DNA from 3 places in the Klebsiella sp. WOUb02 genome. Region 2 is predicted to be linked to each of the others. Evidence: predicted binding sites of a transcription regulator. Region 2 holds the regulator's gene; each other region holds the start of a gene.
The links. Region 2 encodes PhoB, which activates phosphate uptake and scavenging genes when phosphate is short. Its sites were predicted from a motif close to CTGTCATAAAACTGNCNNAT; they were not measured.
Positions count from the first base shown of each region.

Region 1: the regulator PhoB is predicted to act here: its motif matches at 2,310-2,329, upstream of pstS (phosphate ABC transporter substrate-binding protein PstS).
Region 3: the regulator PhoB is predicted to act here: its motif matches at 2,453-2,472, upstream of kdgR (DNA-binding transcriptional regulator KdgR).

Region 1 covers NZ_CP170110.1:3,762,937-3,770,976, forward strand. The annotation lists partial or broken gene glmU (bifunctional UDP-N-acetylglucosamine diphosphorylase/glucosamine-1-phosphate N-acetyltransferase GlmU) at 1-41, shown strand, start outside; partial or broken gene glmS (glutamine--fructose-6-phosphate transaminase (isomerizing)) at 245-2,075, shown strand; gene pstS (phosphate ABC transporter substrate-binding protein PstS) at 2,415-3,455, shown strand; gene pstC (phosphate ABC transporter permease PstC) at 3,582-4,541, shown strand; gene pstA (phosphate ABC transporter permease PstA) at 4,541-5,431, shown strand; partial or broken gene pstB (phosphate ABC transporter ATP-binding protein PstB) at 5,477-6,251, shown strand; gene phoU (phosphate signaling complex protein PhoU) at 6,393-7,118, shown strand; gene yieH (6-phosphogluconate phosphatase) at 7,205-7,870, opposite strand; gene adeP (adenine permease AdeP) at 8,040-8,040, shown strand, end outside.
Region 2 covers NZ_CP170110.1:2,533,380-2,541,419, reverse strand. The annotation lists gene sbcC (exonuclease subunit SbcC) at 1-2,076, opposite strand, end outside; gene sbcD (exonuclease subunit SbcD) at 2,073-3,275, opposite strand; gene phoB (phosphate response regulator transcription factor PhoB) at 3,457-4,146, shown strand; partial or broken gene phoR (phosphate regulon sensor histidine kinase PhoR) at 4,168-5,464, shown strand; gene brnQ (branched-chain amino acid transporter carrier protein BrnQ) at 5,873-7,192, shown strand; gene proY (proline-specific permease ProY) at 7,315-8,040, shown strand, end outside.
Region 3 covers NZ_CP170110.1:559,778-567,817, forward strand. The annotation lists gene htpX (protease HtpX) at 53-934, shown strand; gene ABOC21_RS09365 (MFS transporter) at 1,013-2,386, opposite strand; gene kdgR (DNA-binding transcriptional regulator KdgR) at 2,564-3,355, shown strand; gene ABOC21_RS09375 (YobH family protein) at 3,412-3,651, opposite strand; gene mgrB (PhoP/PhoQ regulator MgrB) at 3,812-3,955, shown strand; gene ABOC21_RS09385 (YebO family protein) at 4,030-4,320, shown strand; partial or broken gene ABOC21_RS09390 (DUF2627 domain-containing protein) at 4,956-5,100, shown strand; gene cspE (transcription antiterminator/RNA stability regulator CspE) at 5,113-5,322, shown strand; gene ftsI (peptidoglycan glycosyltransferase FtsI) at 5,514-7,259, shown strand; gene rlmA (23S rRNA (guanine(745)-N(1))-methyltransferase) at 7,321-8,040, shown strand, end outside.

The sequences.
Region 1 (8,040 bases), 1.2 Mb from region 2:
TCCATAAGCAGGGCTGGCAGCGTCCGGTGAAGAAAAAGTAGGTCATTTATCCCTCGTCCTTTCGGGATGAGGGCCGGGGTGAGAGGATAAAATAATCCTCCCCCCATAGCAGTAACCATAAAAATAACCCCACTCTCTACAAGGCTCGGGGCGCCCGGAAAGGGCATTATCCAACGTAAATGCGTTGGGTAAACACAGGTCAGCGACAACGCATGGCATAACGCCATTATCAGGAAATTTAACTATGTGTGGAATTGTTGGCGCAGTCGCGCAGCGTGATATTGCTGAAATCCTTCTCGAAGGTTTACGTCGTCTGGAATACCGGGGCTATGACTCTGCCGGTCTGGCAGTGGTTGATAACGAAGGACACATGTCCCGCGTTCGTCGGCTCGGTAAAGTACAGATGCTGGCTCAGGCGGTAGAAGAGCAGCCGTTGCACGGCGGTACGGGGATTGCCCATACCCGCTGGGCGACCCACGGCGAACCGTCCGAGAGCAATGCGCATCCGCATGTTTCTGAACATATTGTGGTGGTCCACAACGGCATCATCGAAAACCATGAACCGCTGCGCGAGCTGCTGCAGTCGCAGGGCTATATTTTTGTATCAGAGACCGATACGGAAGTGATTGCTCATCTGGTGCACTGGGAGCTGGAGCAGGGCGGCACCCTGCGTGAAGCCGTTCTGCGCGCCATCCCCCAGTCTGCGCGGCGCCTACGGTACCGTGATCATGGATACCCGCGATCCGGGCACCCTGCTGGCCGCTCGTTCAGGCAGCCCGCTGGTTATTGGTCTGGGGATGGGGGAGAACTTCATCGCCTCCGATCAGTTGGCGCTGCTGCCGGTGACCCGCCGTTTTATCTTCCTCGAAGAGGGCGATATTGCGGAAGTCACCCGCCGCTCGGTGGTGGTATTTGATAAGTCCGGCGCGGCGGTTAAACGCCCGGATATTGAATCCAACCTGCAGTACGACGCGGGCGATAAGGGCATCTACCGCCACTACATGCAAAAAGAGATCTACGAGCAGCCGAACGCTATCAAGAACACCCTCACCGGGCGGATTAGCCACGGAGAGGTCGATCTGAGCGAACTGGGCGCCAACGCCAACGAGATGCTCTCTCAGGTTGAGCATATTCAGATTGTCGCCTGCGGCACGTCGTATAACTCCGGGATGGTTTCTCGCTACTGGTTTGAAGCGCTGGCCGGGGTGCCGTGCGATGTCGAAATCGCCTCCGAATTCCGCTATCGCAAATCGGCAGTGCGCCGCAACAGCCTGATGATCACCCTCTCCCAGTCCGGCGAGACGGCGGATACGCTGGCCGCTCTGCGCCTGTCGAAAGAGCTGGGATATCTTGGATCTCTGGCTATTTGCAACGTGCCTGGCTCATCGCTGGTTCGCGAGTCCGATCTGTCGCTGATGACCAAAGCGGGCACCGAAATCGGCGTGGCTTCCACCAAAGCCTTCACCACCCAGCTGACCGTGCTGCTGATGCTGGTGGCGAAACTGGCGCGCCTGAAGGGCCAGGATGCGGCGATTGAACACGATATCGTGCATGGCCTGCAGGCGTTACCAAGCCGAATCGAGCAGATGCTGTCGCAGGACAAGCGCATTGAAGCGCTGGCGGAAAGCTTCTCTGATAAGCACCACGCGCTGTTTCTCGGCCGTGGCGATCAGTTCCCTATTGCTCTTGAAGGGGCGCTGAAGCTGAAAGAGATCTCGTATATCCACGCGGAAGCCTACGCCGCCGGTGAGCTGAAGCACGGTCCTCTGGCCCTGATTGACGCTGAGATGCCGGTCATTGTGGTCGCGCCGAACAACGAACTGCTGGAGAAGCTAAAATCCAACATCGAAGAAGTTCGCGCCCGCGGCGGTCAGCTGTACGTCTTTGCCGATGGCGATGCGGGTTTTAGCAGCAGCGACAATATGCACATCATCCAGATGCCGCACGTTGAAGAGGCGATCGCGCCAATCTTCTACACCGTCCCGCTGCAGCTGCTGGCCTATCACGTCGCGCTGATTAAAGGCACCGACGTTGACCAGCCGCGTAACCTCGCAAAATCGGTTACCGTAGAGTAAAGCACAACGCATCCTGTAAGGGCTGCCATTCGGTGGCCCTTTTTGTTATCCGCAGATCGTTTTTTTATCGCGGCGGTAAACAGTTTGTCGGCGCTGGTTTATGACAAACTGTCATCTTTGACGACGGTATTGGCTGTCAAAAAAATAAAATATTCCCGTAAAATTCCCGTCACTTAAATAATTAACACCATGATTTATAGTGTTTTTATTTTATTCTGTTGCGCATCTTTTTGCCTGTCATAAAACTGTAATAATTCGTACATTTTACTGTCACCTCTTTGTCCTATTTTGCTCACCATAGCCTCGAAACAACGATTTACGAATCCAGCAGGAGACATTATGAACGTTATGCGTACCACCGTCGCAACAGTTGTCGCCGCGACCTTATCTATGAGCGCTTTTTCTGCATTTGCAGCAGCAAGTCTGACGGGCGCAGGCGCAACTTTCCCTGCGCCGGTGTATGCCAAATGGGCTGATACTTATCAGAAAGAGACCGGCAATAAAGTGAACTACCAGGGCATCGGCTCTTCCGGTGGTGTAAAACAGATTATTGCCAACACCGTTGATTTCGGTGCTTCTGATGCTCCTCTGGCTGATGACAAGCTGGCTCAGGAAGGTCTGTTCCAGTTCCCAACCGTTATCGGCGGCGTGGTGCTGGCCGTTAACCTGCCAGGCCTGAAGTCCGGCGAGCTGGTGCTGGATGGTAAAACGCTGGGTGACATCTACCTGGGCAAAATTAAGAAGTGGGATGACGAAGCGATTGCTAAACTCAACCCGGGCAAGAAGCTGCCGGCACAGAATATCGCCGTCGTGCGTCGTGCCGATGGTTCCGGTACTTCCTTCGTCTTCACCAGCTACCTGTCGAAAGTGAACGAAGAGTGGAAATCTAAAATCGGCGCCGGCTCTACCGTTAACTGGCCGACCGGCCTGGGCGGTAAAGGTAACGACGGTATCGCCGCTTTCGTTCAGCGTCTGCCTGGTTCCATTGGCTACGTTGAATACGCCTATGCTAAACAGAACAATCTGGCCTACACCAGACTGCTGTCTGCCGACGGCAAGCCGGTTAACCCAACGGAAGATAACTTCGCTAACGCCGCGAAGGGCATCGACTGGAGCAAGTCCTTTGCCCAGGACCTGACTAACCAGAAAGGTGATAATGCATGGCCGATCACCTCAACCACTTTCATCCTGGTGCACAAAGCTTCCAGCAAGCCTGAGCAGACGGCTGAAGTGCTGAAGTTCTTCGACTGGGCGTATAAAAACGGCGGTAAAGAAGCTAACGCCCTGGATTACGCAACGCTGCCGGAAAGCGTGGTTGAGCAGGTTCGCGCTGCATGGAAAACCAACGTGAAAGACAGCAGCGGTAAAGCGCTGTACTAATACTCGCTATACTTCGCGCTGCGGGCCACGTTGCTTGCGGCGCGAATTATTTTGGGTATAGCATTACCTTTGTCTTACAGGTCAGTAATATAGAGACCTTTCGGACCCGAACTTAAAGAGTAACCTATGGCTGCAACCAAGCCGGCATTCAACCCTCCGGGGAAAAAGGGTGACATAATTTTCGGCGTGCTGGTCAAACTGGCGGCGCTGATTGTGCTATTGATGCTGGGCGGCATCATCGTTTCCCTGATTATCTCTTCGTGGCCAAGCATGCAAAAGTTTGGCTTTGCCTTTTTGTGGACTAAAGAGTGGGATGCACCCAACGAAATCTTCGGGGCGCTGGTTCCGATCTACGGTACGCTGGTTACCTCATTTATTGCGCTGCTGATTGCCGTTCCCGTGAGCTTCGGTATTGCGCTATTCCTGACCGAGCTTTCTCCTGCCTGGCTTAAGCGCCCTCTCGGTATTGCGATTGAGCTGCTGGCGGCTATTCCGAGTATCGTGTACGGCATGTGGGGCCTGTTTATCTTTGCTCCGCTGTTCGCGACCTACTTCCAGGAGCCGGTTGGCAACATCATGTCGACTATTCCTTTCGTTGGCGCCCTGTTTGCGGGACCGGCGTTTGGTATCGGTATTCTGGCGGCCGGCGTTATCCTGGCCATTATGATCATCCCTTATATCGCCGCGGTTATGCGCGATGTCTTTGAGCAGACGCCGGTGATGATGAAAGAGTCGGCCTACGGCATCGGCTGTACCACCTGGGAGGTTATCTGGCGCATTGTGCTGCCATTTACCCGCAACGGGGTGATAGGCGGCGTGATGCTCGGTCTGGGGCGTGCGCTGGGGGAAACCATGGCGGTGACCTTTATTATCGGTAATACCTACCAGCTGGATAGCGCTTCGCTCTATATGCCGGGCAACAGTATCACCTCTGCGCTGGCGAATGAGTTTGCCGAAGCCGAGTCTGGCCTGCACGTCGCGGCGCTGATGGAGCTGGGGCTGATTCTGTTCGTTATTACCTTTATTGTTCTGGCCGCATCTAAGTTCATGGTGATGCGTCTGGCGAAGAATGAGGGAGCACGCTAATGGCGACGATTGAGCTACAAACCACCGCCGAGCTGGCGGAATCCCGCCGTAAAATGCAGGCTAAGCGGCGCCTGAAAAACCGCATCGCGCTGGGCCTCTCAATGGGGACGATGATATTCGGTCTGTTCTGGCTTATCTGGATCCTGATGGCCACCGTGACCCGCGGTATTGACGGTATGAGCCTGGCGCTGTTTACCGAAATGACCCCGCCGCCGAACACCGCTGGCGGCGGCCTGGCTAACGCCCTCGCGGGCAGCGGCCTGCTGATCCTGTGGTCAACGATCTTCGGTACGCCGCTGGGCATTTTAGCGGGGATTTATCTGGCGGAATATGGACGTAAATCCGCGCTGGCGGAAGTGATTCGTTTTATTAACGATATCCTGCTTTCCGCGCCTTCTATCGTGGTGGGCCTGTTCGTCTACACCATCGTGGTCGCACAGATGCAGCACTTTTCCGGCTGGGCGGGGGTTATTGCCCTGGCGCTGCTGCAGGTGCCTATCGTGATTCGTACCACCGAGAATATGCTGAAGCTGGTGCCGGACAGCCTGCGTGAAGCGGCCTACGCCCTGGGGACGCCGAAATGGCGCATGATTTCCGCAATTACCCTGAAAGCCTCGGTTTCCGGCATTATGACGGGGATCCTGCTGGCTATCGCGCGTATCGCCGGGGAAACGGCACCGCTGCTGTTTACCGCGCTCTCCAACCAGTTCTGGAGTACCGATATGATGCAGCCGATCGCCAACCTGCCGGTCACGATTTTCAAATTTGCCATGAGTCCGTTCGCGGAGTGGCAGCAACTGGCGTGGGCCGGGGTACTGATTATCACCCTGTGCGTACTGCTGCTGAACGTTCTGGCGCGCGTGGTTTTCGCGAAGAATAAACACGGTTAATTTTTGCGGCGCGGCGAAACGCGGCGCTGAATGAGGAAGAGATTGATGAGTATGGTGAATGCTACCCCGGGTAAACTTTCAGTTCGTAACCTGAACTTCTACTACGGAAAATTCCATGCCCTGAAAAACATCAACCTGGATATTTCCAAAAACCAGGTGACGGCGTTTATTGGCCCGTCAGGCTGCGGTAAGTCGACCCTGCTGCGTACGTTTAACAAAATGTTTGAGCTGTATCCGGAGCAGCGTGCGGAAGGCGAAATTTTGCTGGATGGCGATAATATTCTCACCAATACCCAGGATATCGCCCTGCTGCGCGCCAAGGTCGGGATGGTCTTCCAGAAGCCGACGCCGTTCCCGATGTCGATTTATGACAACATCGCCTTTGGCGTTCGCCTGTTTGAAAAACTGTCGCGCACCGATATGGACGAGCGCGTGCAGTGGGCGCTGACCAAGGCCGCGTTGTGGAACGAAACCAAAGATAAGCTGCATCAGAGCGGCTACTCTCTCTCCGGCGGCCAGCAGCAGCGTTTGTGCATTGCGCGCGGTATCGCGATCCGCCCGGAAGTGCTGTTGCTTGATGAACCCTGCTCCGCGCTGGACCCGATTTCCACCGGGCGCATTGAAGAGCTGATCACCGAGGCTGAAGCAGGATTACACCGTCGTTATCGTTACTCACAACATGCAGCAGGCTGCGCGTTGTTCTGACCATACGGCATTTATGTATCTTGGCGAGCTGATTGAATTCAGCAACACGGACGATCTGTTTACGAAGCCCGCTAAGAAGCAAACTGAAGATTACATTACCGGCCGCTACGGTTGATATGCTCCTCAGCTTTCAGGCTGTACCCGCGCTGGCTGCCTTTGCTCACCCCGGTTACGTAGCCGTATATCTACGCGCCCGGGGATTTGCGCTGTTGCCGCCTCGCTATGGCCAGAAATCTCTTGGGCATCTGGAGGAACGATGGATAACCTAAACCTTAATAAACATATTTCCGGCCAGTTCAACGCTGAACTGGAGTATATCCGCACCCAGGTAATGACGATGGGTGGGCTGGTGGAGCAGCAGCTTTCTGATGCGATCACCGCGATGCACAACCAGGACAGCGAGCTGGCAAAGCGAGTTATCGATGGTGATAAGCAGGTCAATATGATGGAAGTGGCCATTGATGAAGCCTGCGTGCGCATCATCGCCAAACGTCAGCCTACCGCCAGCGACCTGCGCTTAGTGATGGCGATTATCAAAACCATCGCCGAGCTGGAACGCATCGGCGATGTCGCGGATAAAATTTGCCGCACGGCGCTGGAGAAGTTTTCCCAGCAGCATCAGCCGCTGCTGGTGAGCCTGGAGTCTCTTGGCCGCCACACCGTGCAGATGCTGCATGATGTGCTGGACGCCTTTGCGCGCATGGATCTGGACGAAGCCGTACGTATCTATCGTGAAGATAAGAAAGTGGATCAGGAGTATGAAGGCATCGTGCGCCAGCTGATGACCTATATGATGGAAGATTCACGTACGATTCCGAGCGTGCTGACCGCCCTGTTCTGCGCCCGCTCTATTGAGCGCATCGGCGACCGCTGCCAGAACATCTGCGAATATATTTTCTATTTCGTCAAAGGCCAGGACTTCCGCCACGTTGGCGGCGACGAGCTGGACAAGCTGCTGGCGGGTAAAGATCCGCAAGAGTAAGCGGCCATTCCCCGGCCGCGCGACGCTGGCCGGGGTGGCAGTTTCTTGCCCAACCCTGGCCCGGCCGAGCGCAGCGATGCCGGAGCTTAGCGGGTAATTTCCCAGCCCCGCGCTTTCCACAGCGCCGGGAGCTGCGCTAAATCGGTAAACATCGTCACTTTCGGATGCACGATCGGCGGGTTATGCGGATCGGCGCAGAAGTAGAACACCTCCATTCCGGCATCAATCCCCGACCGGGCGCCGGCGCTGGAGTCATCAACCAGAATGCAGTTCTCGACGTTAACGTTCATCGCTTTCGCCGCGTGGAACATTAGCGCCGGATCGGGCTTCCAGCGTTGAATATCGTAGCCGCTGTACAGCCTGTCGGGGAAATGGTGCAGCATGCCGGTTCTGCCGAGCGAGTGCTGCATTTTGCTGACCGGGCCGTTCGAGACCACGCATTGGGGAACGGTCACCGCATCCAGCAGCGCTTCAGCGCCGGCAATAGCCTCCAGCTCTGAATCAAACAGGCGCGCCACCTCGTCGCGATAGACCGGCTCAAGCGTCGCCTTTTGCAGGCTAACGCCATACTCCTCATTGATGGTATCGATGATCTCGTAGAGCTTTACGCCTTTGAAGCGCTTAAAGATCTCTTCTAAATCCAGCGTAATGCCAAACTCTTTGAACATGTGCACATAGGCGCGGGAGCAGATCACTTCGCTGTCGACCAGCGTGCCGTCACAGTCGAAAAACAGGGCTTCTATTGGGGACATGCCGTTTCCATTTTAACAAGTTTAACGTTTTCGTAATGCAGATTTGCGCGACGCAATCGTTGCCGTATAAGCAAAAGCAATGAAAAAAAATTAACACACAACTGCACCCGGTGTCGCATTTTGGTATAGGATAGCGTCGAATTTTCCCTCCTTTGTTCGGAAACCGATAA
Region 2 (8,040 bases):
CTGCAGACGCTCCTGCAGAGCGGCGGATTCGTCACTTTTGGCCTGCCAGCCGCGGGTTTCCTCCTCGCGCTCGGCCAGCCAGGCCGCCGCCCGTTCAGCTTCGGGCATGCTGAGGGTAAAGACCGCGAGTTCGTCGCTGAGGGCGCTATGACGCTGCGCCAGCTCCTGCCGCAGCTGCTGTAGCTGCAGTTCGCACTCCTGCTGCTGGGTCTGCCAGGCCAGCCGCTGCTGATGCTGATACAGCTGCTGCTCCCGCTCCTGCTGGGCCTCCAGCCAGCCGGGGATATCATCCTCCGGCTGCAGGTCAATGCGCAGTTCGCCGATGACGGCCTGCCACTGAGAGGTAAGCGCTTGCTCCTGCTGGAACAGCGATTCTTGCTCCTCTTTTTGTTTAAGCTTTTGTTTCAACAGCGCATCCAGCTCGCCGCGCAGCTGAGCGCCTTCTTCCGCCAGCTGTTTCACCTCGCTCTCCAGCGCCTCGCGGCGGGCCTGATTAACGCCGGGCGTCAGCGCCCGATATTCGGCGACCGCCGGGTGTTCGCAGGAGCCGCATAGCGGGCAGGGCGCACCGGGCTGCAGGCGCGCGCGCTCCTCTTCCAGTCCGGCAATCCGCGCCTCCAGCTCACAAATGGCTTTTACATCGCTGAGCTGCTGGTTTTTATCTTTATAAGCCTGGCGGCGCTGGGTCAGCGTCGTTTCGAGCTTCTCCTGCTCCTGGCGGCCGGTCTGCTCCGCCGTCTGCAGCTGATTGAGGCGCTGGCGCAGGGGCAGCAGGCCGCTATGCAGGGCTGCCAGCTGCTGACGCTGTGGGCGGGCGGCGGCGTGGCGGGCAAGGTCGTCGCGCAGCCGATCGGCATCCAGCGCCAGCGCCGCCGGCGGCAGTTCGCCGAGCCGACGGCGGGTTTCCGCCAGCCGCTGCTCAAGCGTAGCCTGCTGCTGTGCGTCGCGCGCCTGCTGCTGGAACGCCGCCCGCCAGCCTGCCAGGGCATTGCTCCACTGACGATAGCGGTCGTTGGTCTTCAGCCATTCGGCGAGCGATTGCTGCGCCTGCTGCAGCTGGCTCGTTTGCTGCTGCGCCGCGAGCCGAATGCCCGCCCGCAGACGCAGCCGTTCGTGTAAGCGAGTATTTACTTCTTCCACCTGGCGGCGGGTCTGCGCCAGCGCGGCGTCCTGCTCCTGCTGTCGGGTCCACAGCGGACGCAACCGATCGGCAGGTAGCGCCTGCTGCAGCGCCGCAAGCTGCGGTCGGGCCTGCTCCAGCGCCTGCTGCGCCTCGCGCAATCGCGCCTGGGTCTGGCTCTCGTCGCGGCTAAGCTCCTGCTGACGCAGCAGCCATTGTCGGGCATTTTGCTCGCGTGCCTGCTCGGCGAGCCGCTGCTGTTCTTCAGCAGTAAGTGCTTGCAAACTTTGTTCCAGCGCCTGCTGCTGCTCATCGCTTAACAGCACAACGCCGGAGGCCTGGGCCTGCAGTTTTTCCAGCTCGCTGTGGGCGAGTTTATGCTTTTCAAACACCTGGGCGGAGATCTGACCGTAAATTTCGGTGCCGGTGAGCTCCTCCAGCAGCTCGGCGCGCTCTTTGGGTTTGGCGTTAAGAAAGGCGGCGAACTGGCCCTGGGAGAGGAGCATCGAGCGGGTAAAGCGGCCGTAATCGAGGCCGGTGAGCGAGGCGGTCATCTCCAGCTTGTCTTTGACTTTGTCGGCGAGGATTTGCCCATCGTCGCAGCGGGCCAGCTCGACGCGGGGCGCCTGCAGGTTGCCGTCGGGCTGGTTGCGCGCGCGGTTCTGGCTCCAGAAGGCGCGGTAGGCGATACCTTTGACCTCAAATTCAACTTCAGCCAGGCATTCGGCGGTATTGCGGGTCATCAGATCGTTTTGCGATTGCGACACGCTGCTCAGGCGCGGCGTTTCGTGGTACAGCGCGAGGCAAATGGCGTCCAGCAGGGTCGTTTTCCCGGCCCCCGTCGGCCCGACGATTGCAAACAGCCCGTTGCTGGCGAACGGTTCGGCGGTGAAATCGATTTTCCACTCGCCTTTCAGCGAGTTAAGGTTTTTCAGGCGCAGGCTCAGAATTTTCACAGGCGCTCCTCACCGTTCAGGCTGTGCAGCGTTTCGTTAAACAGCTGCTCGAGGCGCTGCTGCTGCGGCTCTTCGAGGCTCTCCAGCGCCAGGCGACGGGCAAAAACCTCCTCAACCCGCAGTTCGCTGAGGGTTTCCCGCCGTTCGCCGGCGAGGATGCGCTCGCGCTGGGCGCGGCTGCGGCGCACCAGCAGCACTTCCACCGGCAGCGTTTCGCAGCGGGTCTGAATCTGGCGCTGGATATCGTGCAGATATTCGTCGCTGGTGATTTCAATATCCAGCCAGGCGGCGGGCAGATCCGCGCTATCCTGCCAGCGGTCAAGCTGTTCGCAGATGCTGGCAAAATCGCCCTTTAGCACCGCCAGCGGCTGGACAACCGGCACCGCCAGCGGACTTACGTCCGTCAGACGGCCGTCGGTAAAGGTCACCAGATTGACGCTTTTATTTTTCCCGGTCTCATCGAAGCTCAGGGAGATCGGCGAGCCGCTGTAGCGGATATGCTCGCAGCCGCCGACGATCTGCGCCCGGTGGATATGGCCCAGCGCAATATAGTCGGCAGGGGGAAAATGGCTGGCCGGGAAGGCGTCGAGGGTGCCGATATAGATCTCGCGCACCGCGTCGCTTTTGCTGGCGCCGACGGTGGTCAGGTGGCCGCTGGCGATAATCGGCAGCGATCGGTCGCCGCGCAGGGCGCAGGCCTGCTGGTACTGCTGCTGATAGTAGTCGCTGATGGCGGTGAGCAGCAGCTGCTGCTTTTCACCGCTGGAGTGCCCGGCCTGGCTGGTGACCAGCTCGCGGGGGCGCAGGAACGGGACCGGACAGAATATCGCCCCCGGCGCGCCGTCGCGCAGCGGCAGAACGAAGGGGGCGTGGCCGGCGTTAGCCACGACCGTGGTTTTTAAAAAGGCCAGGATGTCGCGCGATTCATTCAGCGTGGCGACCGAGTCATGATTGCCCGCCAGCACCACCAGCCGACAGCCGGTTTGCTGAAGCTGAACCACGAAGTGGTTATACAGCTCGCGGGCGTAGCTCGGCGGCGAGCCGGTATCAAAGATATCGCCGGCGACGATAATGGCATCGACCTCGTGCTCCTGCGCGCTGGCCAGCAGCCAGTCGAGAAAGGCCGCATGCTCAGCGGCGCGGCTTTTGCTGTAAAAGTTTTGTCCGAGATGCCAGTCAGAGGTGTGAATGATGCGCATAGATATTCCGTAGCCTGAGAGCGTTGCCGCCAGTATACCATTGACGGAAAGGGAGTTAAGTGCGTGTCACAATGCAAAATCCTCGATCGTCATACGCCCCTTTTTTTCATAAATCTGTCACAAAACTGACGCATAATGGCGCCGCACTCTATACTGATGGCTAAAAAACACAGGGTAAATAATGGCGAGAAGAATTCTGGTCGTTGAAGATGAAGCTCCAATTCGCGAAATGGTCTGTTTTGTTCTGGAGCAAAACGGCTTTCAGCCCGTCGAGGCGGAAGATTTTGACAGCGCGGTGAACCAACTCAATGAACCCTGGCCCGATCTGATTCTCCTTGACTGGATGCTGCCGGGCGGGTCGGGTCTGCAGTTTATTAAGCAGCTTAAGCGTGAGGCGATGACCCGCGATATTCCGGTCGTGATGCTGACCGCGCGCGGTGAAGAGGAAGATCGCGTTCGCGGCCTGGAGACCGGCGCCGATGATTACATCACCAAGCCTTTCTCGCCGAAAGAGCTGGTGGCGCGAATCAAAGCCGTGATGCGGCGAATCTCCCCGATGGCGGTGGAAGAGGTGATTGAAATGCAGGGGCTGAGCCTCGATCCTTCCTCCCATCGCGTGATGACCGGCGAAAACCCGCTGGATATGGGGCCGACCGAGTTTAAGCTATTGCACTTCTTTATGACCCACCCGGAACGCGTATACAGCCGCGAGCAGCTGCTGAATCACGTCTGGGGGACTAACGTGTATGTAGAAGACCGAACGGTAGACGTGCATATTCGCCGTCTGCGTAAAGCGCTGGAACAGAGTGGCCATGACCGGATGGTACAAACGGTTCGCGGCACGGGATATCGTTTCTCCGCCCGTTTCTGAATGTCGACAGGAGTGTGAACCGTGCTGGAACGGCTGTCATGGAAAAGGCTGGCGCTTGAGCTTTTCTTATGTTGTATCCCGGCCCTGATTCTCGGGGCGGTATTTGGTCATTTACCGTGGTTTTTACTGGCGGCGGTGACCGGACTTCTTATCTGGCATTTCTGGAATTTACTGCGTCTTTCGTGGTGGCTGTGGGTAGACCGCAGCATGACGCCACCGCCGGGAAGCGGCAGCTGGGAACCGCTGCTGTACGGCCTCCATCAGATGCAGATGCGTAATAAAAAGCGCCGGCGCGAGCTGGGCAGCCTGATCAAACGCTTTCGCAGCGGAGCGGAGTCGTTGCCCGACGCGGTGGTGCTAACCACGGAGGAGGGGGCGATCTTCTGGTGTAACGGCCTCGCACAGCAGATCCTCAATCTGCGCTGGCCGGACGACAGCGGACAAAACATCCTTAACCTCCTGCGCTACCCTGAATTCGCCAGCTACCTAAAAAGCAAGGACTTCAGCAAACCGCTCAATCTGGTCCTTAATAACTCGCGCCATCTGGAAATCCGCGTGATGCCCTACAGCGACAAGCAGATGCTGATGGTGGCGCGCGACGTGACGCAGATGCACCAGCTTGAAGGGGCGCGGCGCAACTTTTTTGCCAACGTCAGCCACGAGTCTGCGCACGCCGCTAACGGTGCTGCAGGGGTATCTGGAGATGATGCAGGAGCAGGTGCTGGAAGGGGTGACGCGGGAAAAGGCTCTGCATACCATGCGCGAGCAGACCCAGCGCATGGAGGGGCTGGTTAAACAACTGCTGACGCTGTCGCGTATTGAAGCGGCCCCGGTTCTGGCGATGAACGACAAAATCGACGTGCCGACGATGCTGCGGGTTGTCGAGCGCGAGGCGCAAACCCTTAGCCAGAAAAAGCATATCCTGCACTTTGTGGTCGACGAGTCTTTGCAGGTTCTCGGCAATGAAGAGCAACTGCGCAGCGCGATCTCAAATCTGGTGTATAACGCGATTAGTCATACTCCGGAGGGCACGGAGGTTACCGTCAGCTGGCAGAAAGCGCCGCACGGCGCCCTGTTTAGCGTCGAGGATAACGGCCCGGGGATTGCGCCCGAGCATATTCCGCGGCTCACCGAGCGCTTCTATCGCGTGGATAAAGCGCGCTCGCGGCAAACCGGAGGCAGCGGCCTGGGGCTGGCGATCGTCAAGCATGCGGTCAATCATCACGATAGCCGGCTGGATATTGAGAGTACGCCCGGCAAAGGCACGCGGTTTAGCTTCCTGCTGCCGGAACGTTTAATTGCCAAAAAAAGCGGCTAGCCGCCGCGCTGTCAACATAACTTGTCAATGACCAGCTTCGGCTGGTCATTTTCGTTTGCAGTCAATTTTCCGCTGCGTAATTAACGAACGTCCGCTGCTTTTTTGTTCGCATGATTAGCCATATGTTTTCCTTCATTATGGTCAATAGAGCTGGATATAAATTAAGACTTAGCATAATCATCTGCTTTTGCGATCCCGCCTTGCTTTAAAACGTTATAAGCGTTTAAATTGCGCCCCAGCAGTCGTAGACAGACTGCTTTTGCGTGGTAATTCAAAAAACAATTCTTTCCCACGCCGCTTCGGGAGCATATCTCGCTGAGTTTCCGGCAATAGCCGCTGTATCATCCCTAAGGGAAGGCACGGTATTTTTCCGTTTAACACCACCACATCCACAGGCAGTATGAATTTATGACCCATCAGTTAAAATCTCGCGACATCATCGCGCTGGGCTTTATGACCTTCGCGCTGTTCGTCGGCGCAGGCAACATCATCTTCCCTCCCATGGTTGGTTTACAGGCTGGTGAACACGTCTGGACCGCCGCTATCGGCTTTCTGATCACCGCCGTGGGTTTACCGGTGCTGACGGTCGTGGCGCTGGCGAAAGTCGGCGGCGGCGTTGAAAGCCTGAGCACCCCGATTGGTAAAGTGGCGGGGATCCTGCTGGCCGTGGTCTGCTATTTGGCGGTGGGTCCGCTGTTCGCGACTCCGCGTACCGCGACGGTCTCCTTTGAGGTGGGCATTGCTCCGCTGACCGGCGAAGGCGCGATGCCGCTGCTGATTTACAGCGTTATCTATTTTGCCCTGGTGATCCTCGTTTCGTTATATCCCGGCAAGCTGCTGGATACCGTCGGCAATTTCCTCGCGCCGCTGAAAATCATTGCGCTGATTATTCTCTCCGTCGCGGCGATTATTTGGCCGGCGGGGCCGATCAGCAACGCGCTGGAAGCCTACCGTACCGCGCCGTTCTCAAACGGTTTCGTCAACGGCTATCTGACGATGGACACCCTCGGCGCGATGGTCTTCGGGATCGTCATTGTTAACGCCGCCCGCTCTCGCGGCGTCACGGAAGCGCGCCTGCTGACCCGCTATACCGTGTGGGCCGGCCTGATGGCGGGCGTCGGCCTGACGCTGCTGTACCTGGCCCTGTTCCGCCTCGGCTCCGACAGCGCGACCCTGGTCGATCAGTCGGCCAACGGCGCGGCGATTCTGCACTCGTACGTCCAGCACACCTTCGGCGGCGCGGGGAGCTTTATGCTGGCGGCGCTGATTTTCATCGCCTGCCTGGTTACCGCGGTTGGCCTGACCTGCGCCTGCGCGGAGTTTTTCGCCCAGTACCTGCCGCTCTCCTACCGCTCGCTGGTGTTTATTCTCGGCATCTTCTCGATGGCGGTCTCTAACCTCGGGCTGAGCCACCTGATTCAGATTTCGATCCCGGTGCTGACGGCTATCTATCCGCCGTGTATCGCACTGGTGGTATTAAGCTTTACCCGCAACTGGTGGCATAATTCGTCCCGCGTTATTGCGCCGGCCATGTTTATCAGCCTGATGTTTGGTATCATTGACGGCATTAAAACGTCGGCGTTTGCCGATTTGCTGCCGGCGTGGACCGCGCGTCTGCCGTTGGCGGAGCAGGGGCTGGCCTGGCTGATGCCGACCGCCGTGATGGTGGTTCTGGCGGTGGTCTGGGATCGCGCCGTAGGACGTCAGGTGACATCCAGCGCGCACTAGCCGGCGTTTAAAATCAGTGTTAAACCACGGGACTTCAGGTCCCGTGGTTTTTTGTTTTTCAGGTAATCCTCTTTTGATCTTCGCCCATTGAAGGCTAAAGGAGAAAAACGGCATGGAATACGATGGAAAGTAGTAACAAACTTAAGCGCGGGCTAAGTACCCGGCATATCCGCTTTATGGCGCTGGGTTCGGCAATTGGCACCGGCCTGTTCTATGGTTCGGCCGATGCGATTAAAATGGCCGGCCCGAGCGTGCTGCTGGCCTATATTATCGGCGGCGCGGCGGCGTACATTATTATGCGCGCGCTGGGCGAGATGTCGGTGCATAACCCCGCCGCCAGCTCATTTTCGCGCTATGCGCAGGACTACCTCGGCCCGCTGGCGGGCTATATCACCGGCTGGACCTACTGCTTTGAAATCCTGATTGTCGCCATCGCCGACGTGACGGCCTTCGGCATCTATATGGGCGTCTGGTTCCCGACGGTTCCGCACTGGATCTGGGTGCTCAGCGTGGTGCTGATTATCTGCGCCGTCAACCTGATGAGCGTGAAGGTGTTTGGCGAACTGGAGTTCTGGTTCTCCTTCTTTAAAGTCGCCACCATTATCATCATGATTTTGGCCGGCTTCGGCATCATTATCTGGGGCATCGGCAACGGCGGTCAGCCGACCGGCATCCATAATCTGTGGAGCAACGGCGGCTTCTTCAGCAACGGCTGGCTGGGAATGGTGATGTCGCTGCAGATGGTGATGTTCGCCTACGGCGGGATTGAGATCATCGGTATCACCGCCGGGGAAGCGAAAGACCCGGAAAAATCCATCCCGCGCGCCATTAACTCGGTCCCGATGCGT
Region 3 (8,040 bases), 2.0 Mb from region 2:
GATATGGGGAATCGCATAGTGCGTTTTGTTAAATCGAGGTTAGAAGAAAATTATGATGCGAATCGCGCTCTTCCTGTTGACCAACCTGGCCGTTATGGCGGTGTTTGGGCTGGTGCTAAGCCTGACGGGAATACAGTCAAGCAGCATGACCGGGCTACTGATCATGGCGCTGCTTTTTGGTTTTGGTGGCTCGATCGTTTCGCTGATGATATCGAAATGGATGGCGCTAAAATCGGTGGGTGGGGAAGTCATTGAGCAGCCGCGTAACGAAACCGAACGCTGGCTGATGAATACCGTCGCGCAGCAGGCGCAGCAGGCGGGGATCGGCATGCCGCAGGTCGCCATCTACCATGCGCCGGATATTAACGCGTTTGCCACCGGGGCGCGCCGTGACGCTTCGCTGGTGGCCGTCAGCACCGGGCTGCTGCAGAACATGAGCCGTGACGAGGCGGAAGCCGTTATTGCCCATGAAATCAGCCACATTGCCAACGGCGATATGGTGACCATGACCCTGATTCAAGGGGTGGTGAACACCTTCGTCATCTTTATCTCGCGCGTTATCGCGCAAATTGCCGCTGGATTCCTCGGCGGCAACCGCGATGAAGGTGAAAGCAGCAACGGCAACCCGCTGATTTACTTTGCCGTCGCCACCGTCCTGGAGCTGGTGTTTGGGATCCTGGCCAGCATCATCACCATGTGGTTCTCGCGCTACCGCGAGTTCCATGCGGATGCCGGTTCTGCCCGCCTGGTCGGCCGCGAGAAAATGATCGCCGCCCTGCAGCGGTTGAAAACCAGCTACGAGCCGCAGGAAGCCAGCAGCATGATGGCGCTGTGCATAAACGGCAAAGCGAAATCGATGAGCGAGCTGTTTATGACGCACCCGCCGCTGGATAAGCGTATCGAAGCGCTGCGTAGCGGAGAATATCTGAAGTAGTCATCTCCTTCAGCGCAGGGAAATAAAAACCGCAGCCTTAACCGGGCTGCGGTTTTTTTGCGCCTAAATCGCGCCGGGCTACTGTCCGGGGCGCGGCTGGGTAACGCGCAACCCGCTGACGGTGGCCGCCACGACCGCCAGCCCTCCGGCCAGCAGCAGCGCGGTATGGGTGCCGCCGTTACCCTGCAGGTTGAACAGCAAGGCGACCAGCGCCGCGCCGGTGCTTTGCCCCAGCAGTCGGGCGGTACCGAGCATTCCGCTGGCCCCGCCGCTGCGGTGGCTCGGGGCCGATGAGACGATAGTGTGGTTATTCGGCGACTGGAACAGACCGAAACCCGCGCCGCAGAGCGCCATGCGCCAGATAATATCGAGATCGGACGGGGATGAGGGCAGCAGCGCCAGGCCAAACAGGCCGCAGGCCATTACCGCCAGACCTACCGCTCCCAGCAGCCCCGCGTGAATTTTCTCAATCAGGTAACCCGCCAGCGGCGCCATCACCATCGTCGCTAACGGCCAGGGCGTCAGCAGCAGCCCGGTCTCTACCTCGCTGCGTCCGATCGTAGCCTGCAGGAAAAAGGGCAGCGAAACCAGCGCCAGCATCTGTGCGCAGAAGGAACAGACTGACGTGCAAATAGAGAGCGAGAACAGCGGGATTCGCAGCAGATCAACCGGCAGCAGCGGCACCGGCATTTGCAGCTGGCGGCGAATAAAGAAGAACCCGATAACCAGCGTTGCGGCCGCTTCAGCCAGCACCAGTCGGTCGGATTGCCCCTGGGCAAAGCCACCGAGTGCGGTAATCAGCAGGCCGAAGGTCAGCGCGTTCATGATGGCGCTGGGAAGATCGAAACGGGCGATCCTGCTGCGGCCGCTGTTGGCCGGCAGGTAGCGTATGGCGAGCGTTAGCGAAATAATTCCCAGCGGAATATTGATTAAAAACAGCCACTGCCAGGAGGCGATGGAGAGGATCGCTGCGGCGATTGTCGGACCGGCCGCGGATGAGACGGCGACCACAAACGAGTTAATCCCCATTCCCCGCCCAAGGAAGCGCTTCGGGAAGATAAGACGAATGAGCGCGGTATTGACGCTCATCAGCGCGGCGCCGCCGAGGCCCTGGGCGACGCGGGCGAGCGTCAGCATCTCAAGCGAGTGGGAGAGGGCGCAGGCCAGCGAGGTAAAAGTAAAAACCAGCAAGCCGATTTTATAGATACGCCGATAGCCAAACATATCGCCCAAAAAGGAGAGCGGCAGCAGCGCAATCACGATGGCGATTTGGTAAGCGTTGACTATCCAGATTGAGGCTGCGGGTGAAGCGTTAAGATCCGTGGCGATGGTCGGCAGGGCCACGTTGGCGATGGCGCCGTCGAGTACGGCCATCGCGATGCCTAAAATGATGGTCAGAATGGCGCCGTAGCGCTGCGGCAGGGGCAGACCATCGGGAGTGTTGTTATCCATATTAAGGTTGTGACTTTATCGTGACTATTCTCAGGTTAATGATTTTAGCATTGATTATTCGGCTGTATGTCGCAGATTTGTAACGAATGAGCAGAAGAACGATTGCGGGCGTCAGGATGCGAATTTATAATAAAAACCGGTTCTAATTTTTATAAAACAGTTGCGATGAGGTGATAAATGGCAGTTGCAGATTTGGATAAACAGCCAGATTCTGTCTCTTCAGTATTGAAGGTTTTTGGCATCCTGCAGGCGCTTGGCGAAGAGCGTGAAATTGGTATTACCGAACTATCCCAGCGCGTTATGATGTCAAAAAGCACCGTTTATCGCTTTTTGCAAACCATGAAGTCGCTGGGCTACGTCGCCCAGGAAGGTGAGTCGGAGAAGTACTCCCTGACGCTGAAGCTGTTCGAGCTGGGCGCGCGCGCGCTGCAGAATGTCGATCTGGTGCGCAGTGCGGATATTCAGATGCGCGAACTGTCGCGTCTGACTAAAGAGACAATCCATCTCGGCGCGCTGGATGAAGACAGTATCGTCTACATCCATAAAATCGATTCGATGTATAACCTGCGCATGTATTCGCGTATCGGCCGCCGCAACCCGCTGTACAGCACCGCAATTGGCAAAGTGCTGCTGGCGTGGCGCGACCGCGCCGAAGTGGAGCAGATCCTCGAAGGCGTTGAATATAAGCGCAGCACCGAGCGGACGATCGCCAGCACCGAAGAGCTGCTGGCGGTTCTGGATAGCGTTCGTCAGCAGGGCTATGGCGAAGATAACGAAGAGCAGGAAGAGGGGCTTCGCTGCATTGGGGTACCGGTCTTCGACCGCTTTGGCGTAGTGATTGCCGGTCTGAGTATCTCTTTCCCGACGCTGCGCTTCTCTGAGGAGAGGCTGCACGAATACGTTGCCATGCTGCACACCGCGGCGCGTAAAATTTCTGAACAGATGGGCTATAACGACTATCCGTTCTGATCGCAATGGGCGTCGGCTACGACGGGAAGAGGCTTCCTGCCGTAGCCCGGGCCGGATTAACCTTTGTCGATCACGGTTTCGCTTTTGCGCAGAACCGGACAGTCGGTCAGACCAATAATGCCGCTATCAGAGTGCACGTATTGCACGGTGCTGGTGCCGCGGGCGGTCAGATATTTACACTGGAGGCCCAACCCCGCCGCGTTCTCATTGCTACCAATCAACATGCCGTAGCCGCTTAATAATACGCCAATCCATAAGATGGCCAGTACTACAATCGTACGAATGATCAATCGCATTGTTGCCTCATAATTTGTATTATCCTCGGCGTTTATTCTGACAGGTACACGAGTTGAAACAAGTCTATGATTCTTAAACTTGCCTTTCGTATTACAGTTAGCCGCGGTTTAAGATGAGCGTGCTATCCTGGTAACATCTGGTATTGATGCGGAGTGTGGAGTGAAAAAATTACGCTGGGTTTTGCTGATAGTTGTCATAGCGGGCTGTTTATTGCTATGGACGCAGATGCTTAACGTAATGTGCGATCAGGACGTGCAGTTTTTCAGCGGCATCTGCACCATCAACAAATTCATCCCCTGGTAAGAGATTTTTATTACGACTGATTTTCTTCTGCTGCGCGGGTGGTAGAATAAACGCCTTCTCTTTGAGGTGGTGAAATGAGTGAGTTACTAAGTCCTGGGATCGTAAATCTGGCATCGCTGGCGCTTTCCGTTGCGCTGTTGCTTGTCGGCCTGTTGTTATGGTTTTTTGTTAATCGCGCAAGTTCGCGCGCCAACGAGCAGATTGCGCTGCTGCAGGCTCTGCTGGATCAGCAAAAGCGCCAAAACGCGCTGCTGCGTCGTCTCTGCGAAGCCAATAAGCTGGAGAAGGAAGAGGTTGCCGAACCTTCAGCCGTTGAGAAGGGCAAGGATGACGACGACTTTATCCGTCTCGTCGCTGAACGCTAGCTGATAAACGGGTGTACACCGCGCTGGTGTACGCCTGCCTCATCGCCTTGCGCAATAACTTATCCTTATCCTTCATCTGTTGTTGCCACATTTCTTATACTGCTTAATGTGTTAGCGATCGCACTTTTATCCAATAAGTTATGGATTTTTGAGCTAATCAAATAAAATAATAACCTCGTGATTTAATTGCATGATGAAAGAAAGTGTCATCGAAATTTCATTATTAATGCGTAATGTAAACACTATTTATCGTGTGGTGAATGAGGTTTAATTAACCCTGCATATTTTCGGTCTAAGCGAATTTTCAGCTATCAATATGCGCGTTTGCGCGCATCGTTATGCAGGTACTCCGCCGCGGACCCCTTAAAATTGGCGGGGCGCATGCCCCGCGGGCTGGACGCCGCGAAGTTGTTGAGCTACGGTGAAAAAGTTGCAGATATCATCCATGCGTAATCGGATGTTTTCCGCACCGGCAGAGATTAACCACGGCCGCAAAAAGGCGCATAAACGTGCAGTTGGTCAAATGATCCTCTTATATTTTGTGCGAAGGATCGAGAGCTGTTTAAAAATGGCTTGCCATTATTAACGTTGTATGTGATAACACCTTTCGGGTTAAACGAGGTACAGTTCTGTTTATGTGTGGCATTTTCAGTAAAGAAGTCCTGAGTAAACACGTTGTCGTTGAATACCGCTTCTCTGCCGAACCTTATATTAGTGCCTCATGCAGTAGTGTGTCAGTTTTATCTATGTAAGCGCCTGCGGGCGAAGAAAACAGTCTAAGGAATTTTGCAAATGGCAAAGATTAAAGGTCAAGTTAAGTGGTTCAACGAGTCTAAAGGTTTTGGCTTTATTACTCCGGCTGATGGCAGCAAAGACGTGTTCGTACACTTCTCCGCTATCCAGGGTAATGGCTTCAAAACTCTGGCTGAAGGCCAGAACGTTGAGTTCGAAATTCAGGACGGCCAGAAAGGTCCGGCAGCAGTTAACGTAACTGCTATCTGATTCAAGACCACTCATCTTGTAAAGAAAGCCTCGCCTTCGCGGGGCTTTTTAGCGTTTATTGCAAAACATTTCCGATTTTCCCCCTTCGTCGCGCTTTGTTGCAAAACAACACCTTTATTAGCACTGTATCGCATCCTGTTTTGTCGATTTACTGTTAAATCAGTTGGTTGCAAAATAATGCTGGAGCTACGGTGCAAAAGAACAAATCTAAGTCAGGCGCGAATTTCACCCCGATTCGCTTTGGGCTGCTGTGCGCGGCGATCCTCGGCTGCCTTGGGCTGTTATTAGGCCGGGTGGGATGGCTGCAGATTGTCTCTCCCGATAATCTGGTGAAGCAAGAGGATATGCGTTCTCTGCGTGAAGAGCCTATCGACGTTCAGCGCGGAATGATAAGCGATCGCGAGAACCGCCCGCTGGCGGTCAGCGTACCGGTTAGCGCCATCTGGGCCGACCCGCAAACGATAGTGGAAAAAGGGGGCGTCGGCTACGGCCCGCGCTGGCAGGCGATGGCCGAGGCGCTGCACCTCAACCTGAGCGAGCTGGCCAAACGGGTTGCGAGCCATCCGCATATGCGCTTTATCTACCTGGCTCGCCAGGTTAATCCGGAGCAGGCCGAGTGGATCGACAAACTGCATCTGCCGGGGATCAACCTGCGCGATGAGTCGCGCCGCTTTTATCCCGCGGGGCACGTGGCGGCTAACCTGCTGGGATTTACCAATATCGATAACCAGGGCATTGAAGGGATTGAAAAAAGCTTTAATGCCCAGCTTACCGGCAAGCCGGGGCGCCGGCTGGTGCGCAAAGACCGCCATGGCCAGGTGATTGAGAATATTACCGAGGAGGCGTCGGTTCCGGCGCATAATATTCAGCTGAGTATCGATGAACGCCTGCAGACGGTCACCGAAGATGCGCTGGATAACGCCGTAAACTGGAATAAAGCGGAGTCGGGCGCGGCGGTGTTGATTAAGATCGACACCGGTGAAATTCTGTCGATGGCCAGCTATCCGGACTTCAACCCCAATAATCGGGATGACGCTAAACTGGATGATTTCCGTAACCGCGCCATCAGCGATATCTTTGAGCCCGGCTCCACGGTCAAACCGCTGGTGGTGATGACGGCGCTGCAGCAGGGGATTGTGCGGCCGGACAGCGTGGTGGATACCCATCCCTTTGTGCTGGATGGTCACCGTATTCGCGATGTCGGCTACTACCCGGAGCTGACTTTGACCGGGATCCTGCAAAAATCCAGCGATACCGGGGTTTCGCATCTGTCGCTGGCCATGCCGGTGCAGCATCTTATCGATACCTATAAAGCCTTCGGTTTTGGCGATCCCACCGGGCTGGGGCTCACCGGCGAAAGCGCGGGGCTGATGCCCCAGCGCCGCTACTGGGGCCAGCTGGATCGCGCGACCTTTGCCTTCGGCTACGGTCTGATGGTTACCCCGCTGCAGCTGGCGCATGTCTATGCCACTATCGGCGGTTTTGGTATTGAGCGCCCGCTATCCATTACCCGTATCGACCCGCCGGTGATTGGCACCCGGGTGATGCCGGAGCCGATTGTTCATGAGGTGGAACATATGATGGAAAGCGTGGCGCTGCCGGGCGGCGGCGGAACGAAAGCCGCCGTGCGCGATTACCGTATTGCGGTGAAAACCGGGACCGCGAAAAAAATCGGTCCGGACGGCAAGTATATCGATAAATATGTTGCGTATACCGCAGGCGTGGCGCCGGCCAGCAACCCGCAGTTTGCGCTGGTGGTGATGATTAACGATCCCAGCAACGGGGCCTACTACGGCGGGGCCATATCGGCGCCGGTGTTTAGCCAGATCATGGGCGATGTTTTACGCCTCGAAAATGTGATGCCGGACGGGATGCCGCAGGGTTCGGAAAATCTGATCGTGATGCATAATGGCGATGCCGCGCCGCCGGCGCTGTAGCAGTGGTCTGAAAGAGCGAATAACGCTACACTTTCGCTCTTTCAGCGACACCGGAGTTGTCATGTCTTACAGTTGCCCCCTTTGCCACGCGCCGCTTGAGCGCCGTGAAAATAGCTATATCTGCCCGCAGCGGCATCAGTTTGATTTAGCGAAGGAGGGGTACGTCAACCTGCTGCCGGTGCAGTTCAAACGTTCGCGCGATCCGGGCGATAGTGCCGAGATGATGCAGGCGCGACGCGCCTTTCTCGATGCCGGCCACTACCGGCCGCTGCGCGATGCGATCGATGAGTTTCTGCAGAGCCGTGCGCCAGCCGACCTGCTGGATATCGGCTGCGGCGAGGGCTACTACACTCACGCATTTGCCGCTATTTCAGCCAACAGCTGGGGGCTCGACGTATCGAAATCCGCGGTTCGCGCGGCGGCCAAACGCTATCCGCAGGTTAATTTCTGCGTCGCTTCCAGCCAGCGTCTGCCGTTTGCTGATGCCAGCTTTGATGCGGTGGTGCGGATCTATGCCCCCTGCAACGCTCGCGAGCTGGCGCGGGTTGTCAGGGCCGGCGGCTGGGTGATTACCGCGACGCCGGGGCCGAAGCATCTGCTGGAATTGAAAGGCCTGATTTACGACGAGGTACAGCTGCACGAGCAGAACAGGGAAGAGATGGCCGGCTTCACCCTGCGCTATGAGCAGCAGCTGGCTTATCCAATGACGCTAAGCGGAAGTGAGGCCGAGGCGCTGCTGCAGATGACGCCGTTTGCATGGCGGGCGAAGCCGCCGGTTCGT